DNA from 2 places in the Paenibacillus sp. FSL F4-0100 genome. Region 2 is predicted to be linked to the other one. Evidence: predicted binding sites of a transcription regulator. Region 2 holds the regulator's gene; the other holds the start of a gene.
What was found. The regulator Rex, encoded in region 2, represses fermentation and respiration genes when NADH is low (regulators of the CRP and FNR family bind a similar motif). The targets are predictions, from matches to a motif close to TTGTGAAATATTTCACAA.
Positions count from the first base shown of each region.

Region 1: the regulator Rex is predicted to act here: its motif matches at 7,263-7,280, upstream of nirB (nitrite reductase large subunit NirB).

Region 1 covers NZ_CP150303.1:2,514,263-2,525,285, forward strand. The annotation lists gene MHH48_RS11065 (AraC family transcriptional regulator) at 1-721, opposite strand, end outside; gene MHH48_RS11070 (Gfo/Idh/MocA family oxidoreductase) at 862-1,962, shown strand; gene MHH48_RS11075 (Gfo/Idh/MocA family oxidoreductase) at 2,135-3,220, shown strand; gene MHH48_RS11080 (sugar phosphate isomerase/epimerase) at 3,278-4,246, shown strand; gene MHH48_RS11085 (ThuA domain-containing protein) at 4,290-5,012, shown strand; gene MHH48_RS11090 (uracil-DNA glycosylase) at 5,190-5,858, shown strand; gene MHH48_RS11095 (helix-turn-helix domain-containing protein) at 6,006-6,326, shown strand; gene MHH48_RS11100 (hypothetical protein) at 6,510-7,187, shown strand; gene nirB (nitrite reductase large subunit NirB) at 7,366-9,804, shown strand; gene nirD (nitrite reductase small subunit NirD) at 9,899-10,216, shown strand; gene MHH48_RS11115 (formate/nitrite transporter family protein) at 10,264-11,023, shown strand, end outside.
Region 2 covers NZ_CP150303.1:2,691,583-2,702,605, reverse strand. The annotation lists gene asnS (asparagine--tRNA ligase) at 1-1,087, opposite strand, end outside; gene MHH48_RS12055 (acetate kinase) at 1,118-2,326, opposite strand; gene MHH48_RS12050 (3-hydroxyacyl-CoA dehydrogenase NAD-binding domain-containing protein) at 2,323-3,195, opposite strand; gene MHH48_RS12045 (AAA family ATPase) at 3,330-4,832, opposite strand; gene MHH48_RS12040 (hypothetical protein) at 4,825-5,358, opposite strand; gene MHH48_RS12035 (DUF5590 domain-containing protein) at 5,623-6,141, opposite strand; gene MHH48_RS12030 (amidohydrolase) at 6,173-7,474, opposite strand; gene MHH48_RS12025 (redox-sensing transcriptional repressor Rex) at 7,449-8,114, opposite strand; gene dinG (ATP-dependent DNA helicase DinG) at 8,187-11,023, opposite strand, start outside.

The DNA.
Region 1 (11,023 bases), 180 kb from region 2:
AAGTTTCGGCGACATCCTCCAGCGAGAGAGGGCTGAACACAATTCGTTCCTTGGCCATGCTCAGGCGAACGTCCATGGTGTATTGCATGATGGTAGTGCCAAACGCTTCTTTGAACAGATGAACTGCCCGGGAGACACTGATGCCGACATGGGCAGCGACATCCTCCAGCTTGAACATCGAGGAGGCATTCTCTTCAATGTAATTTTTCATGCGGTAGGCTAAATACGTCTTGGGCGTGGTCGATGGCTGCTCCGATAACAGGCGATCCACTTCGAGGCACAGAATCCGTACCGTGTAATCCGAAATCTCCGGATAAGGATCCGATACACGACGCTGCTCCAGCAGAATTTGCCGAAACAGACTCAGGTAACGCTCTTCCAGTGGAACCCGAATTTTGGTTGGGCGTTTCTTGGAATTCCACCACGCGTCAGCCCATGCCCCCTTAAAGAAAATATGGTAATCTCCGCTTTCGATGGTTAATTCACCCAAAGCGTTATATTCGTCATCTATTCGTAGTTCATAGGGTTGTCCTGGCGTGAAGATTAACAGATCCCCTGCCTCAACGAGTGACAGCTTGTCATCAATTTTGGCACGGCATTTGCCGTCGGTCTGCCATCGCATTAAGTAGGTATCGAAACCGTCAGCCAGGGACATCTTGAAAGGTTTACGATGAAATGAGAAATCCGCTGCTACGACTTGGTTGGAAAGATTTGAATCCATTGCTAAAGTCCCCTTTGAAGAATAAGAAAATAATGACCAGATTGTTCATGTTTTAATCATATTCTTCATTTTAAACGAAAGCATAAAAGAATACCATGGTACTAGTCCGAGCACATCTAAACACTCAAGGAGTGACAGCGATGAAAAAAATGAAAGCAGGTATAATTGGCTGCGGAACCATCAGCGGCGTATACTTCACGAACTTAAAGAACAGCCCTTGGGTTGAAGTCGTGGCATGTGCTGACCTTATTCCGGACAACGCAAAGAAAAAGGCCGAAGAGTTCAACATCCCGAACGTGTATACCGTCCAGGAGATGCTTGCACAGACTGACATTGAGTTTATTATTAATCTGACCATTCCGGCCAGCCACGCCAATGTGGATATCGCTTCCCTGGAAGCAGGAAAGCATGTGTACAGTGAAAAGCCGCTGGCGATTACCCTTGAGGAAGCTCGCCGTGTGCTAAATATGGCGGATCAAAAAGGACTTCGCGTAGGCTCCGCACCCGATACGTTTTTGGGCTCCGGCGTACAGACGGCTAAAGCCGCTATCGAATCCGGGCTGATCGGCAGACCTGTTGCCGCAACGGCGTTTATGATGGGTTCAGGACCGGAAGCTTGGCATCCTAATCCTGAATTTTTTTACGCGTCGGGTGGAGGTCCAATGATGGATATGGGTCCTTATTATGTATCGGCCCTGGTAGAGCTGCTTGGTCCTGCAAGCCGGATCAGCGCATCCACAGGCATCCAGATTCCAGACCGCGCCATCGGCTCTGGCCCGCGCCAAGGACAACCGATCACGGTTCAGACTCCAACGCATTTGGCAGGAACGCTGGATTTTGAGAACGGTGCCATTGCAACCATGATTACCAGTTTTGATATCTTTGGCGGATCGAATCTGCCTTGGATCGAAATCTATGGCACGCAGGGAAGCCTGAGTCTCGGGGATCCAAACTTCTTTAACGGCGAAGTGAAGCTCCGGAAGCACGGCTCCGATGAATGGGAGCTGCTTGACCCTGCATTTGAATGCGGGAAGAACGAGCGGGGGCTCGGTATCAACGATATGATCCAATCGATTCATGAGCAGAAGGACCATCGCGTCAGTGCCCGTCTGGCATACCACGTGCTGGAGATTATGCAGTCGTTCCAGCAGTCTTCGCTGGAGGGCAGACATATCGTTCTGCAAAGCACATACCGCTACGGCAAACTTCCGGCGCCGCAGCAGATAAACAAGGTGGAGTAGCGAACTGGCAGCCCGGTTCATATTCTTGTACACTGGTTATGAACGACATGCAAACCAGCTTCTGACGGATCTGACAGGATGATGAGTTCTTGGCTAGGATCCGCATGAAAGCGTTGCACTAATATTTGGAGAGTTTTCAAAATGATCAAATGCCTATGGGGAGGAAATGGACATGTCGAAAACATTGAAGATCGGAATTATCGGTTGCGGGGGAATCGCCAATGGCAAGCATATGCCGAGCTTGAAGAAGCAGGCGCAGGCCCAATTGGTAGCTTTTTGCGACATCGCCTTAGAACGCGCGCAGAAGGCGGCTGCCGAATACGGGGTTGAAGGCGCAAAAGTATACACGGATTTCAGAGAACTGCTGCAAGACGGCAGCATCGATGTCATTCATGTGTGTACGCCGAACGATTCGCACTCCGAAATTACCGTTGCATCCTTGGAAGCCGGGAAGCACGTGATGTGCGAAAAACCAATGGCGAAAACCGTTTCCGAAGCCAAAGCCATGCTGGACGCCGCTAAGCGTACAGGAAAAAAACTTACCATCGGTTACAACAACCGTTTCCGTGATGATAGCATGTATCTGAAAGAGGTCTGCGAGGAAGGCGAGCTGGGCGAGATCTACTACGGTAAAGCACTAGCTGTTCGCCGCCGTGCCGTTCCGACCTGGGGCGTATTCCTTGACGAAGAGAAGCAAGGCGGAGGTCCGTTGATCGATATCGGCACCCATGCACTGGATTTAACCTTGTGGTTGATGGACAACTATAAGCCGAAGAGCGTGCTTGGATCCACGTTCCATAAACTGGGTCAACGCGAGAATGCGGCGAATGCGTTCGGTCCTTGGGATCCGAAGGAGTTCAAGGTAGAGGATTCGGCATTCGGGTTCATCACGATGGAGAACGGCGCAACGATTATTCTGGAATCCAGCTGGGCTCTTAACGTCGTTGAGACGGGCGAAGCCAAAGCCGTCCTTGCGGGTACGGAAGGCGGAGCTGACATGAAGGACGGTTTGCGTATTAACGGCGAGAAAATGAGCAGATTGTATGAAACCAAAGTGGATTTGAATGCTGGCGGCGTCGCGTTCTATTCCGGTTCCAAGGAAAATGATGCGGACCGTGAAGCCAGAATGTGGCTGGAAGCCATTATTGAGGATAAGGATCCTGTGGTTAAACCGGAGCAAGCGTTTGTTGTAACGCAAATTCTGGAAGCGATCTATGAATCGGCGAAGACAGGAAAAGCGGTTTATTTCGATAACTAAATATTACATCATTACTAATACTCATTACTAATACTAAGGTAAACCAGGAGGTATACAATGAAATTAGGCGTATTTATGGTATTGCTGAGCGGACGTAAATTGGAGGATGCTTTGGACTATGTGGCATCCAAGGGGCTTAAAGCGGTTGAGATCGGAACAGGCGGTTATCCGGGTAATGCGCATTGCAACCCGGTCGAGCTGCTGGAGAATGAAACCGCGCTGAAGAACTTCAAAAATGCGGTGGAATCCCGTGGGTTGATTATTAGCGCACTGAGCTGCCACGGCAATCCGCTTCATCCGCAAAAAGCAATCGCGAAAGAGTTTCATGACACATACGTAAAAACGGTAGAACTTGCCGAGAAGCTTGAAGTACCTGTTGTTAACACATTCTCCGGCTGCCCAGGCGACCATGAGGATGCCAAATACCCGAACTGGCCCGTTGCGCCTTGGCCTAACGACTACCAAGAGATTCTGACTTGGCAATGGGATAACAAGGTCATTCCTTACTGGACCGAATGGGGTAAATTTGCCGCAGACCGCAATGTGAAGATTGGTTTGGAATTGCACGGCGGCTTCTCCGTTCATACGCCAGGCACGCTGCTCCGCTTGCGTGAAGCTGCAGGCGAAGTGATTGGGGCCAACCTGGATCCGAGTCATATGTGGTGGCAAGGGATTGATCCTGTTCAAGCGATTCAAATTTTGGGCCGTGAAGGGGCAATCCACCACTTCCACGCGAAGGATACAAGCATTGACCCGATCAACGTCAACAAGCACGGTCTGACCGATATGCAGTCTTATGCCAACATGCTGGATCGCGCATGGCAGTTCCGCAGCGTAGGCTATGGACATGATGTGAAGGAATGGGCGGATATGATGAGTGCCCTTCGTCTGGTTGGATATGATTATGTCGTAAGTATTGAACATGAAGATGGATTGATGTCCATCGAAGAAGGCTTCTCCAAAGCGGTGCAAAACCTTCAGCAAGTGCTGATCGAAGAGCCGCTTGGGGACATGTGGTGGGTCTAACAGCGTAGAGTAAGCCGAATAAGCAATTAGGGGGAACAGCAACATGCTTAACGTAACCATTTGGAATGAATTCGTGCACGAGAAAATCCATGACGAGGTTCGCAGCGTTTACCCGACAGGGATTCATACAGCATTGGCGGAGGGTCTGCAAAATCCGGATTTTGTCATCAGAACGGCAACGCTCGACCAGCCGGAGCATGGATTGACGGACGATGTACTGGATTCAACCGATGTGCTGTTGTGGTGGGGGCATATGGCTCATGACCAGGTTAGTGACGAAATCGTAAGCAAGGTCGTGAAGCGCGTGCAGGATGGGATGGGGCTGATCGTTCTTCATTCCGGACATTTTTCCAAGCCGTTCAAAGCGTTAATGGGTACGAGCTGCGATTTGAAATGGCGCGAAGCAGGGGAACAGGAAATTATTTGGAGCGTGAATCCAACGCATCCGATCGCGGCGGGAATTACAGGTCCGATCATCATCGAGCACGAGGAAATGTACGGGGAATTCTTCGATATTCCAGCCCCAGATGAGCTGGTATTTGTCAGCAATTTCGAAGGCGGCGAAGTATTCCGGAGCGGTTGCACGTTCAAGCGCGGTCATGGGAACATATTCTACTTCCGTCCGGGGCATGAGACCTATCCAACCTACTACAACCCCGAAGTGCTGAAAGTGATCACCAATGCGATTAACTGGGCTTATTCCACGGCAGGCAAGCAAACCTTCGGCAACAGTCAGCCGGTTCGTGCGCTTCCCGTTTTAGTCTAAGGCTATGAGCAGCATTTTTTAAAAAGCAATGAGTTCACGAGTCGTTCAGGGTGTAATCCTTGAGCGGCTCGTTTTATCGTTAATGATGAATGTTCACGGAAATGTTTTTGCCGGCTAGGGATAGAATATACCTAAGTATGGGGTATTGTATGATATACAAGAAGGGGGGCTGTACACATGAGTGAAGTACAAAGCGCACCTGTAGATCCCGCAACCATCGCCATATGCCAGGCCAAGCTGGTCCATCAACCCGTTGAGGGCTTCCTGCTCGGAAGAGGAGTCCGCTTCGCCAAAATTATGTTTATTGGAGAAGCACCCGGGGCCCATGAGGTTCTGGAAGGCTTACCTTTTGTAGGGCAGGCTGGACAAGAGATGAATGCCTACCTGGAACGCCTGAACCTGACCCGGGAGCAAGTGTATATTACCAGTGCCATGAGAAGCAGGCCTTATAAGGAAAAGGTAATCGTGAGGTCCTCGGGCGAGAGTATCATCAGCCGTTCCAATCGCACACCGACGAAGGCGGAAATATTGGCCCATGCACCTTTGCTTGATGAAGAGATCCGATGGGTTCGCCCGCACATTATCGCACCCATGGGAAATACGGCGCTGCACCGGTTAATCGGAAGCCATGAAACGGTGACATCGCTGCACGGCAAACTGATGGAGGGGCCGGTCCAGCAAGCAACCGATCCGGAGAATCCAGATAGGGGTTACATGTTCTCGGTGGAAACCTATAAGATATTCCCTCTATTCCATCCAGCGGCGGTACTGTATAATAGGAAATTATCCACTTGGATCGAGAAAGATTTGGATATTTTGGCTCGTATATTATGGGATAAGCGCTGATTTTATGGGAAAAAGGGGCTAGGTGGTTTTCAGTTTCTCGGAAATGTGCTAAAATGAAACATACTTACAATTCGTAAGTTTTCTAGATTTTTGATTAAGCTTATGAGTTTCTATAAACAAGGTGACTTCGTAAAGAGGTGAAGGGATATGGAAGTTACAAATGTTACGATGTGTCCCCGTTTTGAATCTGCATTTTCTTTTCTGGGCAAACGGTGGAACGGTTTGATTATTCAAACGTTGATGAGCGGGCCTAAGCGCTTTAAGGATATTTCGAATTTGATTCCGTCCATGAGCGATAAGATGCTCTCTGAGCGGATGAAGGATTTGGAATGCGAAGGCATTTTGATTCGTCATGTTTATCCGGAAACACCGGTACGTATTGAATATGAACTGACTGAAAAAGGCAAGGCACTTCGTCCGGTGATGGAGCAAATTTCATTCTGGGCGGAACAATGGGTCGAAAGATGAGTCATCTTAAGACTCCCCTTGATGATTAAACCCTGGCATGAGACATCCTCATTTCAGGGTTTTTTTTCTAAATGGAAGTATGATTCCTGTTTCTTTACGGCAAGAATAGGTGGACATGCACCAAGCGGACGCAGCTGCTATATGATGTAAATACCGAGAGCGGCATATCAAGGAGGCGAGCCCATGACCAAGCGAACGTATATCTCCCGTTTCCATTATGGACAAGAGGACATCTCAGAACTTGAAAACGCTTCATTAAAAGTGCTTCATATTTTTGAGAAGACCAAACGGATGCTGAGCCAGTATGTGCCGGATTCCTTGTGGTTAGCTGCGTCTGGAACAAGCCCGGAATCTGCAGAATCCGTTAGCCATAGCGGTGCCGATGCTGTTGATATCTTTCAGAAATGGGTCAAAGCCCCCGGCGGATGGAAGTTCATTGGTTATGAAACCGATCGATTTCATGCGTCCACCGGGCAGAATATAGGACGTACGGGAAGATTTCTGCAGATGATCATCTGGTCACTCTATGAGAAAATCGTAATGCTGCATCCTTTCCTTGGCAGCGAGCCGTTTTTTGACGGGGAAGAGCTGGATGTGATCGCAAATTATTTTGTGCCTACGTATATCAGCGCCGTACCGTTGGTGGAACAAGGAAAAGCCTTTAAGACTATTCAGGCGGGCATCGTTCTATATCAGGAGCATATCCAGGCACCTGCCGTCATTATGCAATCGGATCGAGGCTTATTGGAGGGGAACTGGATGACCGGGGTGAACCTGGACGCGAAGGGATTTGCCGGGATTCGCCCTTATTTGAAAGTTCCTAGCGGCGAACGAGCCTATATGGAAGCCGATATTATATAGAGAGCATGCCTCTTCATAACCTTGTTCGATGTGGACAGGGTTATTTGGCATTTTTATTTTAAATTTTAATGATTTATGTGAAATATATCACAAAAATTAATGCGATCAGACGATATAATTTGTGTGAAAGCAACGGAATACCACGATCTAGATAAATGTGTTGGGGAGGAATCAATCGATGTCCAATATAAAGAGAGAAAAGTTAGTTGTCATTGGCAACGGTATTGCCGGGATTAGTACGGTCGAGCAAATCATTAAATTGGGTGGGAATTTTGACATCACCGTCATTGGACAGGAGCCTCATCCGAATTATAACCGCATCATGCTGTCGTATGTGTTGGAAGGCAGCAAAACCTTGGATGATATTGTATTGAATGATTGGAAATGGTACGTGGATAACCACATCACTCTGCACACGGATGCCACTGTAACTGCCATCGATGGGGAACGCAAGGTCGTGACCGCCGACAACGGATTGACTGTGCCTTATGACAAAGTCATGATAGCAACGGGCTCGAAGCCCTTTATTTTACCCGTGCCGGGCAGTGACAAAGAAGGCGTTATCGGTTTCCGAAACATTGCCGATTGCACGCAGATGCTTCAAGCCGCTAAGGCGTACAAGAAAGCGGCTGTCATTGGCGGGGGACTTCTGGGTCTGGAAGCTGCCAAAGGATTGGTCAGCCTGGGCATGGAGGTGACGGTGGTTCATCTCATGCAGGATTTGATGGAGAGCCAGTTGGATTCGATGGCATCCGGCATGCTGAAAAGGGAGCTTGAACAGCAGGGCATCAATTTCTTATTAGGCAAACAAACAACCGAAATATTGGGAGATACCAGAGTTACGGGACTCCGCTTCAAGGATGGGGATGAGCTTGATGCCGACCTGGTGGTCATGGCAGTGGGCATCAGAGCGAACACCGAGATCGCTAAAGCGAGCGGGATCGAAGTGAACCGGGGAATCGTCGTTAATGATTATCTTCAGACTTCCTGGCCGGATGTGTATGCGGTCGGCGAATGCTGCGAGCATCGGGGCGCATGCTACGGCCTGGTTGCACCGTTGTTCGAGCAGGGACAGGTATTGGCGAAGCATCTATGTGGTGTGGAAGGCAAGCCTTACGAGGGAAGCATTGTATCGACGAAGTTGAAAATCAGCGGTGTGGATGTATTCTCTGCCGGAGAATTCATGGAGCAAGCCGAGCACTCGGTGATCACCGCAAAAGATGATTGGCGCAAGACCTATAAGAAAATATTAATTCGCGACAATATCATCGTTGGGGCGATATTGTTCGGAGATGTGAGCGATTCGGCAAGCCTTCAATCCATGATTCGAAAAAAGACAGCCATGACGGATGAGATTTACGATTCGATCATGGGTACTGACAGCGCAGGAACAGGAAATGGCAAGGCATTTTCACTGGAGAAGATGCCCGATGATGAAATCGTGTGCGGCTGCAACGGCGTAACCAAAAAAGCCATTGTGGATGCCATTACTCTACAGGGTTTTACGACAGTGGATGAGATTAAAGCTTGCACAGGAGCTACCCGCTCGTGTGGCGGCTGTAAACCTGTCGTGGAGCAAATACTCCAGAGCGTATTGGGCGATGGCTTTAAGGCGGCAGGCAAACAAGGCATATGCTCGTGCACAACGCTTGATCGGGACGAGATTGTCGCCGAAATCCGTGCCAAAGGACTCAAGACAACGAAAGAAGTCATGCATGTTCTAAACTTCAGCAATCCGGAAGGCTGCTCGAAATGCCGCCCGGCCATTCATTATTATCTGGCGATGCTGAACCCGGTAACCCATCAAGAAGAGAGGGAATCCCGTTTTGTCAACGAACGGATGAACGCCAACATTCAGAAAGACGGCACGTACACGGTCGTCCCAAGAATGTACGGCGGCGTTACCACACCGGAGGATTTGAAGAAAATCGCGGATGTATCGCTTAAATATAATGTGAAGGTTGTAAAGGTAACCGGAGGACAGCGTCTGGACCTCATCGGTGTTAAGAAGGAAGATTTACCGAGCGTTTGGGAAGAGCTCGATATGCCGTCGGGTTATGCTTATGCCAAATCGCTGCGGACCGTGAAGACCTGTGTAGGTTCCCAATTTTGCCGTTTCGGTACGCAGGATTCGATGGGCATGGGGGCATTCCTCGAGGAGAAATTCGAAAGACTGGATTTCCCGGCGAAATTTAAATTGGCAGTCAACGGGTGTCCGCGAAACTGTGCCGAGTCGTGCACGAAAGATATCGGGATCGTTGGCAATGACGGTGGATGGGAAATATTCGTTGGAGGCAACGGCGGAACGAAGGCACGTCTGGCTGATTCGTTCTGCAAAGTGAAAACGGATGAAGAGCTGGTCGAAATCTGCGGAGCCTTGATGCAGTATTACCGTGAAACCGGCAAGTACCTGGAGAGAACATCGGAGTGGGTAGAGCGCTTGGGACTGGAACAAATCCGAGCGGTTATCCTGGACGATACCAAGCAGCGTAAGGAACTGGTGGAGAGAATCGAGCTTGCCTTGCAGCAAGTCGAGGATCCGTGGAAGAAAGTGCTGAACGACGAGAAGCTGCGCAATACGTTATTTGAGGATGCAAAACCGGTCAGCAGCAAATAAAAGAGGGAGGAATCTACTTCCTCTTGCCGCCTGAACATGGAGAGCTTTTCGCAGTATGGATGGGGATAGAAAAGAGAAGTGGAGGTCGAGTGTTATGGAAACTGGAAAATTTATTACGGTAGGGAATGAACATGATTTTCTGTCACAGCTCGGAAGGGTGGTCCAACTCGGAGATCGGGAGATTGCCGTCTTCCGGACTTCGGATCATCAATGGTTTGCGCTGGACAATCAAAGCCCTCATCCCAAAGGTGGGCCACTCTCGGAAGCCATCGTATCAGGGCACTACATCTATGATCCGTTATATGACTGGAAAATCGAGCTTTCAACCGGGCTCGTACAGGCTCCGGATAAGGGTCAGGTTCGTGTATACCCGATTCGCGCCGTGGACGGAAAGGTTGAGGTGGGTGTTTAAGGCCAGCAAACGCATAATAAACAGACGAAATCAAGGGGTGGTATCCCATGTTTAAAACAGATGTGGAAGCCGTTGTCAATGCCGCCGTCGGTAAAAAAGAGCAGATGAATCATAATCTGCTGCGCTATATGGTATCGGCTATGCTGGCCGGCGCGTATGTCGGCATAGGGATTGTATTAATCTTTAAGCTGGGGGCGCCGCTCGCAGCTGCCGGTTCACCCTTCCAATCCCTCGTCATGGGAGCTGCATTCGGGATCGCGCTCACGTTGGTGGTGTTCGCCGGGTCAGAGCTGTTTACCGGAAATCACATGTTTTTTACGATAAGCACATTATCCGGACGAACGACGATGGGGGATACGCTGAAAAACTGGGTACTCGTGTTTATCGGCAATCTGGCTGGAGCGATTCTGCTCAGCTATCTGGTGTATGCTTCCGGCCTGTTCAAAGGCCTGCCGCCGGACCATCTCATCTTCACGGCTGCTGCCAAGAAAATGAATGATCCGTTTATGGAGCTGTTCTTCAGAGGCATCTTGTGTAACTGGCTTGTCTGTCTGGCCTTGTGGATGGGAATTCGGGCCAAGGGAGAAACGACAAAGCTGATCTTAATATGGTGGTGTCTGTTTGCCTTCATTGCAACAGGGTACGAGCATAGCGTAGCTAATATGACACTTCTGACACTCGCGACGATATTACCGGGGCATCCCGAGACCATTTCCATTAGTGGATGGATCAGCAACATGGTGCCGGTCACGCTGGGGAACATCCTTGGCGGCGGATTGTTTGTAGGGATGGCTTATTGGTTTATCT
Region 2 (11,023 bases):
CTATCCGCTGCGATCCGCCAATAATCTCGCCATAACCTTCCGGAGCGATCATATCCGCACAAAGTACGACTTCCGGACGATTCGGATCCGGCTTCATATAGAAAGCCTTGATTCCCGCCGGGTAATGCGTAATAAAGACCGGTTTGTCATACTTCTCAGCAATAGCTGTTTCGTGTGGCGCGCCAAAGTCTTCACCCCAAGGAATATCAAAATCTTGCGTATGCAGGAATTCAATAGCCTCATCGTACGTAATCCGCGGGAATGGTGCCTGGATCGCCTCCAGCTTCGAAATGTCGCGACCGATCGTTTCAAGCTCCTGGCGGCAGTTTTTAACCACGGATTGCACCACATGACTAATGAACTGCTCCTGCACGCGAAGGCTCTCCTCATGGTCTGTGAAGGCCATCTCAGGCTCAATCATCCAGAACTCGATCAGGTGACGGCGGGTTTTGGACTTCTCGGCACGGAACGTCGGCCCGAAGGAGTATACCTTACCGAGCGCCATGGCGGCAGCTTCCATGTACAACTGTCCGCTCTGGGTCAAATAGGCATCCTCATCAAAATACTTCGTGTGGAACAGGTTGGTTGTACCCTCCGCGGAAGTTGGGGTCAAAATCGGCGGATCCACAAGCGTAAATCCGTTGGTATCAAAGTAATCTTGAACCGCACGGATAATTTCAGCACGGATCACCATGATCGCACGTTGTTTCTGTGTACGAAGCCACAGATGACGATGGTCCATCAAATAATCGACACCATGCTCTTTAGGCGTAATCGGATAGTTTTCCGTAAGATGTATAATTTCAATGCCGGTAACCGTCATCTCATAACCCGATTGGCTCCGCGGCTCTTCACGTATAACACCCGTCACATACAAAGAGCTTTCTTGTGTCAGGCTTTTCGCGTCATCCCATACTTGTTCGGATACTTCGCTCTTCACAACAACACCCTGGATATATCCGGACCCATCGCGAAGCTGCAGGAATTGAATCTTCCCGCTGGAACGCTTGTTGTTGATCCAGGCGCCGATTGTGACGGTCTCACCGACATGCTGGTTGACGTTACGAATCACACTTTTGGTGGCCATGCTTAAATCTCTCCCTTATATCACTACTATTTAACGGTTGGAAGCTTGTACGATACGATGCGTATCCCGAGCAATAACCAGTTCTTCGTTGGTAGGGACCACAAGTACCTCGACCTTCGAATTTGCCGCAGAAATACGGCGTGGCTCGCCGGAACGAATGCTGTTCAGCTCCTCATCCAATTCTACTCCGAGATAGGTAAGCTGCTCAAGCACTCTTTGACGAAGGACGATCGAATTCTCGCCGACGCCCGCAGTAAATACAATGACATCCACGCCATTCATGGCAGCAGCGTAAGACCCGATGTATTTACGAACACGATACTCATACATTTCAAAGGCCAACGTGGAGCTCGGATCGCCTTTTTCCATGCCTTCCGTAATCTCACGCATATCACTGCTGATTCCGGAGATCGCCAATAGTCCGCTATGCTTGTTCAGCATGGAGTTCACTTCATTGACGGTCAGCTCTTCCTTGTTCATTACAAACGGTACGATTGCCGGGTCCAAATCACCGCTTCGCGTACCCATCATGAGCCCTTCCAGCGGGGTCATCCCCATGGAAGTGTCGATGGATTTCCCGCCTTTTACTGCTGTCAGGGAAGCACCGTTACCGATATGGCAGGTAATGATCTTCAGATCCTCCAGTGGCCGGTTCAGGAATTCTGCCGCTGCCTGGCTGACATAGGCGTGAGATGTACCGTGCGCACCGTAACGACGTACTTTATATTTATTATAAAGTACTCTCGGAATAGCGTACAGGTATGATTTCTCCGGCATCGTCTGATGGAACGCCGTATCAAATACAACGACCTGCGGAACGCCCGGCATATTGGTTTCTGCTGCCTTAATCCCCATCATCGATGCGGGATTGTGCAGCGGAGCCAAATCGAACAAGCGACGGATTTCCGCTTTGGCATCACTGTCAACGAGCGCGGATTCTTTAAAAGATTCCCCGCCGTGCACTACGCGGTGTCCAACGGCCTGAATGCTTTCGATAGAATCGATCACACCGTGCTCCTCGTTTGTAAGCATGCCCAGCACTTTGCGGATCGCCGTGGTATGCTCCAGAATTTCGCTGACTTCCGTAACATCCTGTTTTCCCGTCGGCTTATGCGTCAGAATCGAGGAATCCATACCGATCCGCTCAACCAAGCCTTTTGCCAATACGGATTCATCCGTCATGTTGTACAGTTGATACTTCAGTGAAGAACTACCTGCATTAATTACGAGAATATTCATACCCGGTCACCATCCTTATCGTACTTGAAAAAGCCTTCTCCGGTTTTGACGCCCAGTTGCCCTGCGCGGACCAGTTTCTTCAAGACAATCGATGGACGGTATTTCAGTTCGCCGTACTCGCGGAACATGCGTTCCAGCGCAGCGAGGATGGAATCCAAGCCGAAACGGTCGGCCATCTCAAGCGGTCCATGCTGGAAGTTATATCCGATTCTCATCGCGTCATCGATATCTTCCGCCGAAGCCACGCCTTCCTGCAGCAGATGCATCGCTTCGTTGATCATGAGGGTAATCATGCGGGTTGTAACGAAACCTGGAGACTCATACACCATGATGCCTTTTTTATCCGAAACTTCTTCAACAAAGCGTTTTGTTTCTGTAAACGTATGTTCCGAAGTTTTCAGGCCGCGGATGATTTCAACAAGGTCTACCTTGGAAACAGGATGAATGAAGTGCATGCCAATAACACGCTCAGGATATTTGGTAGAGCTGGCGAGCTCGGTCAAACTAAGCGTGGATGTATTACTTGCTAATATCACATGGCTCGGACATACTTGATCAAGCTGTGAAAATACCTCTTTCTTCGCTTCCAAGTCCTCTATTATGGTCTCAATCACCATATCGCAGGTGCTAAGCTCGGCAAAATGAGTTACTTTTTGAATCCGGTTCAGTATGAGTTTCTTCTCTGCCTGGGTAATTCCCCACTTCTCCAATTGTTTATCTAGACTGGTCTCGATCATTCGGTATGAATAGTCCAGTTTCTCTGGAGTTTTCTCTACGAGCAGTACGTCAAGACCTTTGGCTGCCAGCATCTCCGCAATGCCCTGCCCCATAGTCCCGCCGCCTACAACGCCGATTTTTTTGAAGTACATGGTTTCTACTCCACCCTTTCCTTATCTCTATACTTTATTGTACCCCATTTGTCGAAAAATACATTTTCAGAGCACAAAGTATAATAATATCTTAGCACGACAAAAAAGTAAAAAAAAATAACCAGCATAACAATTTATGCTGGTAAAAGCGCGTTTTCACGAAATTGACAACGAAATTGTTCCCCAGAGAGGATTTCTTCCTTTAAAAGGATATCAAGAGAATTGTCGAATATTGGCCGTTTTTGTCCTAAGAGATTCTTAGTGCGGTTCATTAACTCTTCCAAAATCACATTATTCTCTTTCATTAACTCTTCAGTTGTTACCATATTCATGTTAACAATGCCCAGCGACGTCAAACCCGACTTCATCATCGTCTCCACGATGTTCAGCGATTGCTCAAAGTCATTGCTTGAACCTGTGCTTCGACCCCCGTAAAAGATCTCTTCGGCGGCCGCACCGCCAAGCGCGATCATAATTTGCTCTTCCAGGAAGGATTTTGTGTACAGATATTGTTCCTCCTGCGGGTTATGACGAACATAACCAAGTGCCTTACCACGCGGGCTGAGGGCAACTTGTTTCACACTGCCGGGACGCACAAGCTCTGCCATGATAGCATGTCCCAATTCATGGATGGCAACGCGCTTCTTCTCTTCCAAATTCGATTCGCGATCAGAACGCTCACCCATCATAACCTTGTCAATCGCCATGGACAAGTGACGCTGATGGATAAACTGTTCATTCTCACGCATCGTATAAATGGCTGCTTCATTCATGACGCTCTCAAGCTGTGCACCCGAGAAGCCGTAAGCTTCCTCGGCGATTTTCTCCAAGTCAACATCTTCATGCAGCGGCTTATTACCCGCATGCAGATTCAAGATATGAGTGCGTCCCTTCTTATCCGGAAGATCTACTTGAATATGACGGTCGAATCGGCCTGGACGCAGCAGTGCGCTATCCAGCATTTCTTTCCGGTTTGTTGCGGCGATAACCAGAATGCGAGGAGTATCCTGTGAATAGATGCCATCCATCTCGGTTAGCAGCTGATTCAGCGTCTGGTCATACTCGCGCTGCTGGCCGCCTTCGCGTTTACCGCCAATGACATCGATCTCATCGATGAAGATGATGGCGTTTTGTTTGTTTTCTTTTGTCGCACGATTCCGGGCATCCTTAAACAAATCCCGGATGCGCCCCGCACCAACACCGACGTACATCTCAACAAATTCACTGCCGGATGCAGCAACAAAGATCGAATCCGTATAATGGGCAGCGGCTTTCGCCATCAACGTCTTCCCTGTTCCCGGAGGCCCGGTTAGGAGAATGCCTTTCAATGGACGAATGCCGAATTTCTTAATGTCTTCATGACGAATCAGAAAATCCAATGCTTCTCGCAGTTCTTGTTTAGCATTATCCTGCCCGCCGATTTCTTCGAACGTCAGCTTGGCAGGTCCGCTCTTTTTCCGCTTGCGCTCATTCCCTGCGCCTACAGCAATACCGCCTTTCATTTTAGCGATAAACAACAAGCCGCCTACAAGTCCTGCAGCGATGAGCAAGGGCACGATGTTCACACCGACAAATACAAGGAATACCAGTAATACGGGAATAAAGCCTAACATGATTTCTTTAGCTAATTTAGGCATGATTCCACACCTCCATGCTGCCAGGCTGACGCGGCAAGATTATAAATTTACCAGACTTGCCGTCTGACAAGCTGACATAGACATTGGTGTCATCGATGGTTGCTTTTGCTTTCAAATTCGGAGACTGGGCAGCAAGCTGCTCGAGCGATGATTGAATATCAGTATACTGCTTATTATCCATTGCTTCGGCGACTGAGAGCATGGCCTTCTCCCACCATTGATCCAGTGCTTCCGAGGAATGGTCCTCCACCTGGATTTTCAATTCCCGCTTGCCAATCACAGACTTGCCTTCCTTCTTAATATGCTGAACCAAACCTTGTAAATTTGTATCTGGAGCCAAATCGAGATTCAAAGTAACGGTATTCTGTTTAATATCTATATGAGAATCCTTCACGCCGTCATATTGCGACACAACATTTGCCAGCGGATTTTGCAAAGCCATCTGCCGATACAGAAACCATCCGCCAAAGAGAACCGATGCTGAGATCACGACAGTCAGCATGATAGGTACAATGCGTAGTTTCATGAAGTTCCTCCTTCATTTCCTATATGAAATTTTGTCTATCATTTTGTGACACAATAGTACATATAACAACGATATATTGCGATGCATGTAATTTATATGCTCGTTTTGTACAAGTACGAGTATATCACATCTTATATACTTTTTCATGCATGTCTGTGAAAATATTTAGAACAGTTTTTCCATATTTTTTCTGAATGCGCTTACATGTTGGAGAAAAAGAGAGGCACCCTATGGATTTTAAAGGGCGCCTCTCTTTCTGTATTTTTATTGATTTGGAAGAATAATGTCATTTCCGATAGTGTTACCATCTTGAAAACGATAAAACCGATAGCCGCGCTGACCGTTGTGTTCATACTGCAGCTGCCATGCATACTCGCCCTCATACATTCCAGGCAGCAACCGCTTAATTTCCACTCCAGGCAATTCGTTATAGATCTGATCCCGCATCTGGGCTTCTGACATTCCCGTTTTCAATAAAACGGACTGGACAGCGTCAGCACCTTCAACAGGTACGTTGTCATCCGTAAATTTCACCCATACCATACGATCTTGATTGTCTTGATCCTTCCCGCTTACCACCCAATAGTTATTATCCTCGCCCCACACCGATTTATAGGTCTTCCCGGACGTAACCAATTGGCCATGCTGCTTCGCGGCAACAATTGCCATTCTTTCTTCATTCCAAGTATCTTTCATAACATATGAATAATAGAGCTGTAAACCAAGCAGCAACAGCAGCACGCTGGACACACTCAGCAAAATCCACTTCGTTTTTTTCTTCAAATCCGTCTTCCTCGCTCCCCTTGATTATTCCCTAGAGGGTTGTAAGACGCTCAAATGCACGCTGCGCTTCCCGGCGGATACGTTCCTCATCGAGGGTAAGACTCGCGCCATTCTTCACTACCTGCTTGCCGTCAACCCATACATGCTCTACATCCTTCGCACTGGCTGAGTAGATAGCGTGTGAAATATAATCGGTCCGTGGAAGGAAGTGCGCTTGATCCGTGTTCAGTGCGATCATATCTGCTTTCATTCCTACCGCAAGTGTGCCGATATCCTCAAGGAACGCCGATCGGGCTCCATACTCTGTTCCCATCCGAAGCGCTTCGGATGCTGGAATGGCTGTTGGGTCCCCACTTACACCTTTATGGATCAGTGCAGCCAGTCGCATCTCTTCAAACATATCCAGATTATTATTGCTCGCAGGTCCATCGGTACCCAATGACACGGTGACCCCAGCTTTCAGCAGTGCAGGCACGCGTGCAATGCCGCTGGCAAGCTTCAAATTGCTTCCTGGATTATGCGACACCATAACTTGATGCTTGGCCAGGATTTCGATTTCTTCATCGGTCAGATGGACGGCATGCGCAAGCAGCGTTGGCCGGGAGAACATGCCAAGCTTCTCCAAATGGGCAACAGGGCGAAGTCCGTAGTCTTTTACATTCTGAGCTACTTCCGTTTCCGTTTCGGACATATGCGTATGCAAAGGCAGATTCAAATCATGCGATGCCTGAACGAATTTTTCGATGAAATCCGGGGGGCACGTATAAGGTGCATGCGGTGAAATCATCGTCGTAATTCTCCCGTCAGCCTTGCCATGCCAGTCTTTCGCGAATGCCACCGCCTCATCCAGCTTCTGCTGCTGCACCTCAGGCGGACATAATCCGATGACGCCGCGCATTAGAACGCCGCGCATTCCTGAGTCCTGCACAACCTTGGCAACCTGATCCATATGATCATACATATCCACAAATGTCGTGGTTCCGCCTTTGATCATCTCCAGCACGGAGAGTGCGGTTCCCCAGTATACATCGTCGGCCGTGAATTTGGCTTCCATAGGCCACATTTTTTCCTGAAGCCATACCTGCAGTGCCAGATCGTCGCCATAACCGCGGAGCAGGGACATCGCCGCATGTCCGTGCGTGTTCACTAACCCCGGTAGGAAAAACAGATGAGTTCCATCGATAACTTCTATTCCCTCTTGGACGGTTGGCTCTTCTTCACCCAGATAGGTTATCCGGTCATTCTCCACAACCATATATCCGCGTAGCACGGATCTCCCTTCCTCTAGTACCGCAAACGTTCCGTTCTTAACCATCCACTTCGTTGTCGTCATGTGCTGCATCCTCCTTGCCGTTATCCAAATAATAGGCCAAACTCTGCAAATCCGTAGTGAAATCAGCCGTATGAATCCGGATATGGGATGGGGCTTTCAGGATGGTTGGCGCAAAATTCAGGATAGCCTCGATGCCTGCGGCGATAAGCTGATTGGCTACATTCTGCGCTTCAAAATCCGGAACGGTGATTATCCCGATACGAATGCCGTACTCATGAACCGTCTTCTCCAGTTCCTCCATCGGCTGTACGACCAAATTGTTAATTTTCATACCAACTTTGGGAGAATACGAATCGAAAACCGCCACAATCTTCATATTGTCCTTTAGAAATGCATTGTAATTCGATAATGCATGTCCAAGATTACCGGCCCCAATCAATGCGACATTGATCTTCTGGTCCAGCTTTAGAATCTGGCGAATTTTCTCGATCAGATAAGATACGTCATATCCGATCCCTTTCCGTCCAAAATCACCGAAATACGCTAGGTCCTTACGAATTTGAGCAGGATTGAGGTCCAGTTTTTGTCCCAGTTCCTGGGAGGAAACCGTGGAGACCTCCCTTTTCTGAAGCTCATTCAAATAGCGCAAGTATACAGGCAATCTGCGGACCACGGCTTCCGAAATTTTTTCCGATTTCATTCATGCTCCCCCTAATAATAGGTTAATAACTACATTTTTTTGTGACAGATCATTTCGTTCATTGTTTCACTTTTATTCAGCTTGGTTCTCTATGCCTGCCTCTTCCTGCAGCCATTCCGAAATTCGGGGAACGATCCCCTCTGTCGGCATGTGCTCCATCTTCGGCCCCGGCAAAGAATATAAGAAATATTTCCCGTAATAGGATTCAATGACCCGGGTATCGTAGACAATGACAATCCCCTTATCTTGCGCGGTCCGCACCAGTCGGCCAAATCCCTGTTTGAAGCGAATGACCGCTTGCGGAACCGAAAGTTTCATGAACGGGTTCTTCTTCTGCTGCTGCAGCAATTCGCTCTTGGCTTCGACCAAGGGATGATTCGGCGGCTGGAACGGCAGCCGGACGATCGCGAGGCAAGTGAGCGCCTCACCAGGTATGTCTACCCCTTCCCAGAAGGAGCTCGTACCCAGCAGGACCGAAGCGCTGCTATCCTGGAATCTCCGGATTAACTTGGTACGGCTGGTTCCGTCCATCCCTTGTCCCAGTACCGTAATATCGCTGGATGCCAGCGCCTCCTTCAACGGCTCGTGAACCTGACGCAGCATGCGGTACGAAGTGAACAGCACAAGCATGCGGCCATGCGTAGCGATTGCCGTATCGGCCAATGATTGCACAAGTGTATTCACAAAGAGTGCATCCCCGACCGAGCCCTTCACGCTCGGAAAATCGCGCGGCACGACAAGGAGGGCCTGCTCCCTGTAATTAAACGGGGACGGCAGCAGAACCGTGTTCAGGTTGCCGCTATCTGCCGCTTCCTGAAGACCCAAGTTCTCGATCATGAACTGAAACGATTTATCCACCGACAAGGTCGCCGATGTCAGGATCACGCTTTGTTTCTTGTCAAAAAACAATTCCTTCAAGTGGGTGCTAACATCGACAGGCACTGCATAAAGCTGCAGCGATTTGCCGCGAAAATTCCCGTTAGCCTCCATCCAGTATACCGTGCCTTCATCATTCAGAGCCATGAAGGACCTCAGGTCCTCGCGGTGTGCGGCCAGGTCCTTAAACAGACCCGATAGGTCTGTTAACAAACTGTCCGCGCTGTAGTCGTCCAGATCTTCCTTCATCTCGGCGATCAGCTTGTCACCCTTGCGAACGACATCGCCCAGCGTCACATGAATTTGATGCTCCAACTCGGCCAGCGAATCCCAATCCTTCGGCTTCTTCAGAGGCGATAAGCGAAGCGAGAATTGACCGGCATCCCCCGGAGTCGCGTCTCCGCGTTCCGGAAGCAGTCCGAACAATTGATCGCTGAGCCGGTCCCAATTCTCTTTTGCGGTGATCAGATCCGGATAAATCCGGTCTATGATGGAGGACCACTCGACAGCCTTCTCATGCGATGATGCTTGCAGCAGCTGGCGAAGAGCCGGAAGCTGACCGCTGCGGCTGTCTTTGTACATACGAGTCAACGTATGGACCACCGAAAAATATTTCATCTGCAAGCCAAGGTGCTTGCCAGCGACGTCCTCCAGATGATGCGCTTCATCAATGACGAGACGCTCATAACTCGGAAGCAGCTGATGATTCGCTTTTACGTCAGTGAACAGCTTCGAATGGTTCGTAATGACAACATCCGCGATGCCCGCTTCATGTTTGGCCCTGTGATAGTAGCATTTGCGGAACCATGGGCAGGCACGGCCAAGGCAGGAATCCGAATCACTGGAGATCGTCTCCCAGAAATCCCCTCCGCGACCGCCAAAGTTCAGTTCTTCATCATCCCCGTTCTCCGTCTGGGTCAGCCAGACCAGCATCTGCGCCGCGGTGATCACATCTTCCTTCGGGGAATGAAAATCTCTTCTATTTATTTTATGTTCAAATTTTCTCAAACACAAATAATGGCCTCTTCCCTTGAAAATAGCCGCTTTAAAAGGAAAAGGAACAACCTGGGTGAGCAGGGGAATATCCCGGTCACGCAGCTGTTCTTGAAGGTTGATTGTATGCGTGCTCACCATAACCTTCTGTTCCTGCTTCACGCTTTGATAAATCGACGGCAGCAAATACCCGAGGGATTTGCCTGTTCCCGTGCCGGCTTCGATCAATAAATGTTTATTGTCATCGAGGGCCTGCATCACTTCCTGAAACATCATGTCCTGGGCATCCCTGCTCTCATAATGAGGCAGCGTTTCCTTTAGACGTTCACGGACATCATTCATGTATTGCTCAAAGCTTACATCCGCCAGCGGATTAGGCTCCGACTCATCCCTGGCAGGCGCAATATCGTTCCAATCGTCAACGGCCAGGGCAAATTGACGATAGTACGTATGGGTGTCTCCGGCTTGTACAGCCTGGAACTCCCTGTCAGCACGGATGCCGTCAAAGAACCAGGCCAAGTCGCTGTCCTCGTCGGCAAACAGGTCGCTTAACCGCTGCACGGTAAGGAGAGGAAGCTCATCGATCTCCTCCAGGCATTTCAGCAGCGCATAGGCCGTGGCAAGCGCATCGCTGTCCGCCTGATGCGGACGGTCATGCTCCAGACCGAAATGAGAAGAGACCATCCCGAGCTGATAAGAAGGCAGCGAGGGAAAACATATTTTTAAGAAGTGCATCGTATCTAGAATTCGGCCGCTGAACGGTAAATAGCCGCAGCGATCGAGTGCATTTTGCAAAAAGTTAAAATCAAAAGCGACATTATGCCCAACCAATACGACATCGTCGAGCATGGGCACGAGTTCCATCATCATTTCTTCCAATGACGGAGCATCCGCTACATCACTGTCGGAAATGCCGGTCAAACCGGTAATAAAAGGAGGGATCGGAATCCCGGGATTGACATAGGTGCCGTATACGCGGGAGATGCTTCGATCCTCTTCGATGATGGCCAGTCCAACCTGAATGATCTCATCTGCTGACT